Regions from separate parts of the Flavonifractor porci genome, predicted to be linked through region 1. Evidence: predicted binding sites of a transcription regulator. Region 1 holds the regulator's gene; each other region holds the start of a gene.

Evidence for each region. Region 1 encodes HrcA, which represses chaperone genes, less so after heat shock. Its sites were predicted from a motif close to TGTTAGCACTCNNNNNNNNNGAGTGCTAACA; they were not measured.
Region 2: the regulator HrcA is predicted to act here: its motif matches at 1,198-1,228, upstream of clpB (ATP-dependent chaperone ClpB).
Region 3: the regulator HrcA is predicted to act here: its motif matches at 1,871-1,901, upstream of htpG (molecular chaperone HtpG).

What each region holds. Positions count from the first base shown of each region.
Region 1 covers NZ_JBBHLB010000017.1:51,289-54,529, reverse strand. Annotated here, with positions in the region: gene WHJ28_RS13465 (MBL fold metallo-hydrolase) at 1-564, shown strand, start outside; gene WHJ28_RS13460 (GNAT family N-acetyltransferase) at 599-1,066, opposite strand; gene hrcA (heat-inducible transcriptional repressor HrcA) at 1,293-2,345, shown strand; gene grpE (nucleotide exchange factor GrpE) at 2,362-2,895, shown strand; gene dnaK (molecular chaperone DnaK) at 3,098-3,241, shown strand, end outside.
Region 2 covers NZ_JBBHLB010000004.1:221,115-224,355, reverse strand. Annotated here, with positions in the region: gene WHJ28_RS05055 (MATE family efflux transporter) at 1-1,105, opposite strand, end outside; gene clpB (ATP-dependent chaperone ClpB) at 1,314-3,241, shown strand, end outside.
Region 3 covers NZ_JBBHLB010000006.1:101,426-104,666, reverse strand. Annotated here, with positions in the region: gene mnmE (tRNA uridine-5-carboxymethylaminomethyl(34) synthesis GTPase MnmE) at 1-269, shown strand, start outside; gene WHJ28_RS07250 (hypothetical protein) at 392-1,822, shown strand; gene htpG (molecular chaperone HtpG) at 1,944-3,241, shown strand, end outside.

The sequences.
Region 1 (3,241 bases):
GACCACGCCGAAGGCTTCAATGCCTTCTTCGCCATCAATCCCTCTGCCTCCGTTTACGCCCGGCCCCGGATTATTGACCCGGAGATCTGGGCGGAGAAGGAGTACATCGGCATCAACATGGGGATGTTCCGCCGGCATGAGAAGCGCATTGATCTGGCGGAGGGGCCCCGGGATCTGGCGGAGGGCCTCCACCTGATCCCTGACCGGGTGAAGCACGAGCAGTCCCTGGTGGCTGAGACCTCGGAAGGGCTGGTGGTCCTCAACTCCTGCTGCCACGCCGGAGTGGTGAAAATCCTCACCCAGCTCTCCGAACAGTTCCCCGGCACCCCGATCCGTGCGGTATTGGGAGGCTTCCACCTGATGGGCAAGGAGGGGGTATCCACCCTGGGCCCCTCACCGGAAAAGGTACGCTCCATCGCCGCCGCCCTGCGGGATGATTTAAAGGTACAGGATATCTACACCGGCCACTGCACCGGAGATCCCGCTTACGCCCTGCTGGAGGAGGAGCTGGGAGACAGGCTCCACCGTTTTACCACCGGGGCGGTCTATGAATTTGCTGACTGAATCAAAAAGGACGCGCCGCAGGCGCGTCCTTTTCTTATAATTCCCGTTCCATTCTAATATCAGACAGTTGAAACCATTTGTCAGAATACGTGACGTATTCAAATCCCAGCTTCTCATAGATCCGCAGGGCGGCTTTCAGCTTGTGGTTGGAGGTGATCACGATGGTCTTTTGTCCCGCGTCCCGGGCGGCCTGGATCACCGCCTCCATCAGTGCGGTACCGATACCCCGCTCCCGATACTCCTCTTTGACGCCGAATTTCAAGGCCTCGCACACACCGTCGCCCTGGAGCTCCAGCATCACCATGCCCACGATCTCTCGGCCGCAGCGGGCCAACAACACCCGGCCGCCTCCAGCAATAAACCGGTGTGGATCAGCCAGCATCTCCAGATCCACCGGCTCCAGCAGGTCATACTCCAGCAGCCAGGGCAGAGAGATATCCTCCAGGTCCTGTTTGTAGCGCTCTTCGTAGTCAATGATCTCCACGGGCACCGTTTTGTCCATGGGGTACTCCCTCCTGTTTGCAAGTCTTTCTCCTTATTGGATAGAATACCATTGAACGGTCCCCACGTCAACCGCCGTCCGTTTGCAATCTGCCCCCTCCTCTGCTATCTTTTTCCCGTTCACATTTAATTTACAACCCTGCCTATTGACTTTTTTCCCGGACGGTGCTACATTATCTTTAGCACTCAGGTAGTATGAGTGCTAAAACGAAAGTGAGGTGGCTGCCATGGATTTGACGGAACGCAAAAAACGAATCCTGCGCGCCATCATCGAAAGTTACATTCAGTCCGCGGAGCCGGTGGGGTCCAAGGCCATTGCCTCTTCCATCGGCATGGAGATCTCCTCGGCCACCATCCGCAACGAGATGGCGGATCTGGAGACTCTGGGGCTGCTGGAAAAGCCCCATACCTCCGCCGGACGCATCCCCTCTCCCAAGGGATATCGGTTCTACGTCAACGAACTGATGGAGGAGCACAAGCTCTCCCTTCAGGAGACCCAACGCATCAATCAGGCCCTGCGCCTGAAGATGCAGGAGCTGGACCGGGTACTGGATCAGGCCGGCCGGGTGGTATCCCAGCTGACCAACTACCCCGCCTTTGCTCTGTCCTCCGGCATGAGCCGGGTAACCATCCGCCGGTTTGACCTTCTGATGGTGGAACGCAACGCCTTTATCATCGTAGTGATGACCGACACCAATGTCGTGCGAAACCGATTGATCCGCCTGCCCTCCGATTTGACGGAGGCTCAGCTGCAAATGCTCAACACCTTGCTCAACGCCACTTTTACCGGCCTGCCTCTGGATGAGATCACGCCGGAGCTGATGCGGGTGGCCCAGCACGCCGCAGGAGAGGCCTACGGGCTCATCTCCCTGGTGGTTTCCTTCGCGATGGAGGTGCTGGAGAGTCTGGAGCAGCGCACCGTCCACACCTCGGGCATCGCCCATCTGCTGGAGCTGCCTGAGTACCGCTCTTTGGAGCGGGCCCAGCCTCTGCTGAGCTACCTCTCCGAGGATGCCGATCCCGCCCGCTTCCCTGTACCCAAGGACGCCTCCATGAAGATCCTCATCGGCCCGGAAAACGTGGCCGACGCATTGAAGGATACCAGCGTGGTGGTAGCCAGCTACGACATTGGCGACGGAATGCGGGGTGTCATCGGTGTGGTGGGACCCACCCGTATGGATTATGCCAAAATAACCGCCCGCCTTTCCTATCTGGCCGAGGGACTGACCCGGCTGTTCGGGCAGGGCGAGCTGCCGGGCGGCAGCGACGATCATAAATAGGAGATGAGTGCATCCCATGAGTAAGAAAGAGAAACAGCCCGAAGAGGTCATCCCCGAGGAGCAGACCGTGCAGGCCGCCGAGACTGCGGAGGAAACCCCCAATCCTCTGTTGGAGGAGCTGGAGGCTCTGAAGCAGAATCTCACCGACCAGGAGGATAAATTCCTCCGCCTGGCCGCCGAGTACGACAACTACCGCCGCCGCAGCCAGAAGGAAAAGGAGTCTGCCTGGGCCGATTCCAAGGCGGAGACTGCCGCCGCCTTCCTGCCGGTATACGATAACCTGGAGCGGGCCCTCAAGCAGGACACCGCTGACGAGGCCTATAAGAAGGGCGTGGAGATGACCATGACCCAGCTGAAGGAGGTCCTCTCCAAGCTGGGCATCCAGGAGATCCCCGCTCTGGGCGAGGCCTTTGACCCCAACCTGCACAATGCCGTCATGCACGTGGAGGACGAGAACGCCGGGGAGAACACCATTGTAGAGGTATTCCAGGCCGGCTTCCGCACCGAAGAAAAGGTGATCCGGTTCTCTATGGTCAAGGTAGCGAATTAAAAGGAAGCGCTGAACCGCTGAGCAGGGGAGCCTGGACCGGAGCGAGGGCGAGCGAAGGGCCGCGAGGCGGCCCACAGACCAGCCCGAGACGCAGGGAAGGCGACCCGGCCGCGCGGCGTGAGAAGCGTGACATCAGGGCGCACAGTGTGCGCCCATCTCCCTACGTTAAAAAACAATTTACGATATATTGGAGGAATTGATTATGTCTAAGATCATCGGTATCGACCTCGGTACGACCAACTCTTGTGTCGCCGTTATGGAAGGCGGCGAGGCTGTTGTTATCGCCAACGCGGAAGGCAACCGCACCACCCCCTCTGTCGTGGCCTTCTCCAAGGACGGCGAGCGT
Region 2 (3,241 bases), on a different contig from region 1:
TGGCGGTAAATACCTTGATATAGCCCACCGAGCGGTCAATCAGCTCCGGATTCTGGGTAAAGAGCCGAACAAACACCGGAGACAGTGTGTAGGTCACCACCGTCATCAGGCCGCAGAAGGCCAGGCACAGTCCCACGATGGATTTCATGGCCCGCTTGATCCGGGCGGCGTTGCCTGCGCCGTAGTTAAAGCTGATCACCGGCTGGGTGCCCAGAGTCAGGCCACCCATGGGCATGGTGATGAGAAGCAGGTAGCTCTGCACAATGGTGGCGCAGACCACCAGCTTATCGCCCAACTCCGGCCCACCATAGTGCTGGAGCACCGTGTTGAGGACGATAAGCAGCACACTGTCGGTGGCAATGATCAGGAAGGGGGACAAGCCAAATGTGACGATCCGCATCATGATCTTCCGGTCAAAGCCGCCCCATCGCAGGGGCACCGGCATCTTCTTCCGCAGCAGAGAGCAAAGCACGAAGGCGCAGGAGGCCATCTGGGAGATCACCGTAGCCAGCGCCGCGCCCGCCACATCCAACTTTAAAACAAAGATAAAAATAGGGTCCAGCACAATGTTGAGCACCGCCCCCAGCATGACTGTGGCCATACCCAATCCTGAAAAGCCCTGAGCAATGAGAAAGCTGTTCATGCCGGTAGCCATCAGGGCAAAGAAGGTGCCGGCGGTGTAGATGGTCAGATAGGTATCGGCGTAGCCAAAGGTGGCCGGACTGGCGCCAAACCACTGGAGCAGCTGCCCCTTGAGCAGCAGGAACAGCCCCGTCAGCCCCACCGACAGCACCAACAGCATGAAGAAGCTGTTGGACAGCACCCGGCTGGCCTCCTTCCGGTTCCCCTCCCCCATCCGCATGGCCAGGATGGGCGAGCCGCCCAACCCCACCAAGGAGGCAAAGGAACTGAGCAGGGTGACGATAGGTCCGCACACACCCACTCCTGCCAGAGCCAGATCCCCGATCTGCGGGATATTTCCGATGTAAATGCGGTCTACGATGCTATAGAGTACACTGACCAGCTGGGCCAGCATGGTGGGAATGGCCAGTTTACAGACCAGGCGAAAAACCGGATCATTCCCCAAATCGTTGGTCCGTTTCATCTCGCTCCTCCTTCAGACAGTCCACGGCATTATACCTCTTTTTTCTGCTCTCGTAAAGGGGCTATCCTGTCAAATCACTCCCCCGCCGAAGGTTTTAGCACTCTCTATACACGAGTGCTAAAAATTCACATTCCGTTCATGATTTTTAACTTGCGGGGGACTATACTGAGGACAAACAAAAAGCTTCCCCTTGAAAGGAGTGTTTTTTATGAATGCACAGAAATACACCCAGAAATCTCTGGAGGCCGTCCAGACCGCCCAGAGTCTGGCCACCGAATATGGCAACCAGCAGATCGAGCAGCCTCACCTGCTGCTGGCGCTGCTCAGCGATGAGTCCGGCCTGATCCCCCAGCTGCTGGGGAACATGGGCCTCACCGTTCCCTCCTTCACCGCCGCCACCAAGGCCGAGGTTGAGAAACTGCCCCGTGTCTCCGGCTCCGGTCGTGAGCAGGGTAAGATCTATGTGGCCCAGGACGTGGACAAATGCCTGAACACCGCCGAGTCCATCGCCTCCTCCATGAAGGACGAATACGTCTCGGTGGAGCACCTGCTGCTCTCCCTGATCGACACCGCCAACCGGGAGCTGAAGGAACTCTTCCGTACCTATCACGTCACCAAGGAAGGGGTGCTCCAGGCCCTGACCGCTGTCCGGGGCAATCAGCGAGTCACCTCTGACAATCCCGAGGACACCTACAACGCCCTGAAGAAGTATGGCTCCGACCTGGTGGAACGGGCCCGGCAGAACAAGCTGGACCCGGTCATCGGCCGTGACGACGAGATCCGCAACGTGATCCGCATCCTGAGCCGCAAGAGCAAGAACAACCCCGTCCTCATCGGCGAACCCGGCGTGGGCAAGACCGCTATTGCCGAGGGTCTGGCCCAGCGGATCGTCAAAGGCGATGTGCCCGGCTCCCTGAAAGACAAGACCATCTTCGCTCTGGACATGGGCTCCCTCATTGCGGGCGCCAAGTACCGGGGCGAGTTTGAGGAGCGGCTGAAGGCCGTCCTCAACGAGGTGAAGAAGTCCGAGGGCCGTATCATCCTCTTTATCGATGAGCTACACACCATTGTGGGCGCCGGCAAGACCGAGGGCGCCATGGACGCCGGCAACCTGCTCAAGCCCATGCTTTCCCGGGGCGAGCTCCACTGCATCGGCGCCACCACCCTCAACGAGTACCGCCAGTATATCGAGAAGGACGCCGCCCTGGAGCGGCGGTTCCAGCCTGTCATGGTCAACGAGCCCACGGTGGAGGACACCATTGCCATCCTCCGCGGCCTGAAGGAGCGCTATGAGGTGTTCCACGGCGTAAAGATCCAGGACGGCGCCATCATCGCCGCCGCCACCCTGTCCGACCGCTATATCACCGACCGGTTCCTGCCCGACAAGGCCATCGATTTGATCGACGAGGCCTGCGCCATGATCCGCACCGAGATCGACTCCATGCCCACCGAGCTGGACATCATCCAGCGTAAGATCATCCAGCACGAGATTGAGGAGGCCGCCCTGAAGAAGGAAGACGACGCCCTGTCCCGCGAGCACCTGGCCGAGATCCAGAAGGAACTGGCCGAGATGCGGGATGAGTTCAACGCCAAGAAGGCCCAGTGGGAGAACGAGAAGAATGCCATCGGCAAGGTTCAGAAGCTGCGTGAGGATCTGGAGACCGCCAACGCCGAACTGGAGAAGGCCCAGCGGCAGTACGACCTGAACCGCGCCGCCGAACTGCAGTACGGCCGCATCCCCGAGCTGCGCAAGCAGCTGGAGGCCGAGGAGGCCATTGCCAACGAGAGCAAGGCCCGTTCCCTGCTGCGGGATAAGGTCACCGAGGAGGAGATCGCCCGCATCATCGAGCGCTGGACCGGCATCCCCGTTGCCAAGCTGATGGAGAGTGAGCGCGAGAAGCTGCTCCATCTGGAGGATATTCTCCACCAGCGGGTGGTTGGTCAGGATGAGGCCGTGCGACTGGTCAGCGAGGCTATCCTGCGCAGCCGGGCCGGCATCGCCGACCCCAACCGACCCATCGGCTCCTTCCTGTTCCTTGGCCCCACCGGCGTGGGTAAGACCGAACTGGCCAAGACTCTGGCCGAGGCCCTGTTTGACTCTGAGAAGAATATGGTGCGTATCGACATGAGCGAATA
Region 3 (3,241 bases), on a different contig from region 1:
TGCTGGGAGAGCTGGTGGAAGGCCTCTTCCCCACGGTGGGCGCCGGAGGGGCGGGAGAACTGCTCACCAACGCCCGGCAGGCGGAGGCCGCCCGGCGGGCTCTGGAGGGCGTAGCCCGGGCGGAGGAGAGCCTGGAGGCGGGGATCACGCCCGATGCCCTCCTTACCGACGTGGAGGAGGCCCTGTCCGCCCTGGGTGAGCTCACCGGAGCCAACATCCGGGAGGACATCACCGCACGCATCTTCGAGCGGTTCTGTGTTGGAAAATAGGGGCGGCCTTTGGCCGCTCTTTTTTGCGCTTTGTAACACCTTGTCTCCACATTGGCACCGGCCCTGTAACCCTCTGTACCACGGAACATGGTAGGATGGAGGCAGAAAAGGAGGTTACTGTTATGAAGCGCACGGTATTGCCTGCCCTGCTGCTGGCCCTTGCCCTGTGCGGCTGCGCGGCACAGACACCGCCCCCTGCATCCCCATCTCCGGCGGCGGAGCCGCGCCCCCTGACCCAGGAGGAGATTGACCGGGTCAACGAGGCCTTCTCACCCCTGGTGGAGCAAGACGGCGTGACCTACGTTGCCCCAGTGAGCTGCTTCTTTACCTGTTATTATGACGATGTGAAAAATTTGGACTTTGCTGACTTTTTGTACTACTTCCCCGGCGACGGTACATTGAGCGCCGAAGATGAGGCGGAGTCTAACGCCCTGAAAGCCCTGCCCGGCTACCCCTGGGGGAATTCGCCGGGTTCCGTGCCCACCCACCGCATCCTCCGCGCTTCGGTGGACCAGGCCCTGGAGCGCTACGCCGGCATCACCTCCGCCGATCTGGACACCTCCGGCGTGCCCTATCTGGAGAAGTTCGACGCCTGGTACAACTTTACCAGCGACTTCGGCCCTGGCTGTTTTGTGTGCGCCGGAGGCCAGGTGGACGAGGCTGCCGGAACCGCTCTGCTGTGGACTGACGAGGGGGAGGACGGCTCCCGTATTGAACTGGCCCTGGGAAAGGACGGGGAGAACTGGCACATCCGGTCCCACCGGAATACCGCCTCCGACAAGCTGCTGGAGCTGCTGGCCGGGCTGGAGGGGGAGAATATCGGCTCTGTGAGCTGGTATGGGCCCAACGATCCCCTCGAGGCGGAGCAGCTGGCCGACCTTATCCGGGCCGCGGCGGCCCACCCGGTGGACCATCCCGATCTCACCCTCAATGGCTCGGACACCGACATCATATGGACCCTGGATTGCTACCTGGCCCCAAAGGATCAGGGGGCCTACTCCGAAGATGATGCGCTCCATCTCCAGGTGGGGCTGGAGGAAAACGTGGTGGAGATCTTCGGCGGGAGCAATTTGCCCCGGAGCAAGGTCCACCTGGAGGATGAGTCCCTCTACCAGCTCATCCGCACCAGCTGTGATACCCCGGACGACATCGACCAGGAGGCCTACGCCGCCTGCCGGGAACTGACCGACGCCTACTACGATGCCAGACTGGCGCAAGTGGGCGGCGAAGGCGGCTTCGTGAGCTGGGAGCTGACCTGCTTCCGGGAGGAGGATCAGGCTTCTGCTCTGGATGCCAAGGCCTACACCATCGGTGCGGCCTTCCGCACCGATCCGCCCGAGCGGGCTCCCCAACTGCTGGCCGGGGGCTCCTATGTGGACAGCCAGTTGCGGGTCCACGGCCTGGACTGGCAGGCCACCTATCTGGTGACCATCGGCGGCCAGCCCGCCGGAGTGCTCCGGCTGGGAGAGCCGACGGACGACGGCCCCCTGAGCCACTTTGACAGCGTGGAGGCCCTCCGGGCCGCCCTGTGGACGCCGGGAGATGAATTGTAAACATTTCTTGAACCCCCTTGCAATTTTTCATACGAAGGATTATGATAGCGTTAGCACTCAGGACATCTGAGTGCTAACGCTGTGTTTTTACATATAGTTTAAGATACAGGAGGCATCCACCATGGCAAAGAAACAGTTCAAAGCGGAGTCCAAGCGCCTGCTGGACCTGATGATCAACTCCATTTACACCCACAAGGAGATCTTCCTGCGGGAGATCATCTCCAACGCCAGCGACGCCATGGACAAGCTGGCCTATAAGGCCCTCACCGATGACAAGGTGGGTCTGGACCGGTCGGACCTGAAGATTACCCTCACCCCCGACCAGATCGCCCGCACCCTCACCATTAGCGACAACGGCATCGGCATGACCAAGGAAGAGCTGGAGCAGAACTTGGGCACCATCGCCCGCAGCGGCTCCCTCCAGTTCAAGGAGGAAATGGCCAGGCAGGAGAAGGCCGAGGGAGATACCACCGACATCATCGGTCAGTTCGGCGTGGGCTTCTACTCTGCCTTCATGGTGGCCGACCACGTCACCGTCACCAGTAAGGCCTACGGCGCCGAGGAGGCCTTCCGCTGGGAGTCCGACGGCGCCGACGGCTACACCATCACCCCCTGCGAGAAGGAGAGCGTGGGCACCGACATTGTCCTCCACATCAAGGCCAATACCGACGACGACCACTACGACGAGTATCTGGAGCAGTACCGCATCGCCGATCTGGTGAAGAAGTACTCCGACTATATCCACTACCCCATCGTCATGCTCATGCACAAGTCCCGCCAGAAGCCCCGTCCGGAGGACGCAGGCGACGACTACAAGCCCGAGTGGGAGGACTACGATGTATGGGAGACCCTCAACTCCATGGTGCCCCTGTGGCAGCGGCCCAAGAGTGAGGTCAAGACCGAGGAATATAACCAGTTCTACAAGGAGAAGTACGGTGACTGGGAGGACCCCCTGAGCGTGATCCACGTCTCCGCCGAGGGTACCGTGGAGTACAAGGCCATGCTCTACATCCCCTCTCACGCCCCCTACGACTTCTACACCCGGGAATATGAGAAGGGCCTGCAGCTCTACTCCTCCGGCGTGCTCATCATGGACAAGTGCGCCGACCTTTTGCCCGAGCACTTCCGCTTCGTCAAGGGTGTGGTGGACTCCCAGGACTTCTCCCTGAACATTTCCCGCGAGATGCTCCAGCACACCCGTCAGCTGAAGGTCATTGCCAACAACCTGGAGAAGAAGATCAAGGGCGAGCTGCTCCGCCTCCAGAAGGACGACCGGGAGAAGTACGAGACCTTCTGGAAGGCCTTCGGTCCCCAGATCAAGATGGGTGTGGTGGCCGACTACGGCGTCCACAAGGACCTGCTCAGCGACCTGCTGCTGTTCTGGTCCTCCAGGGACGGCAAGCTGACCACCCTGGCCGA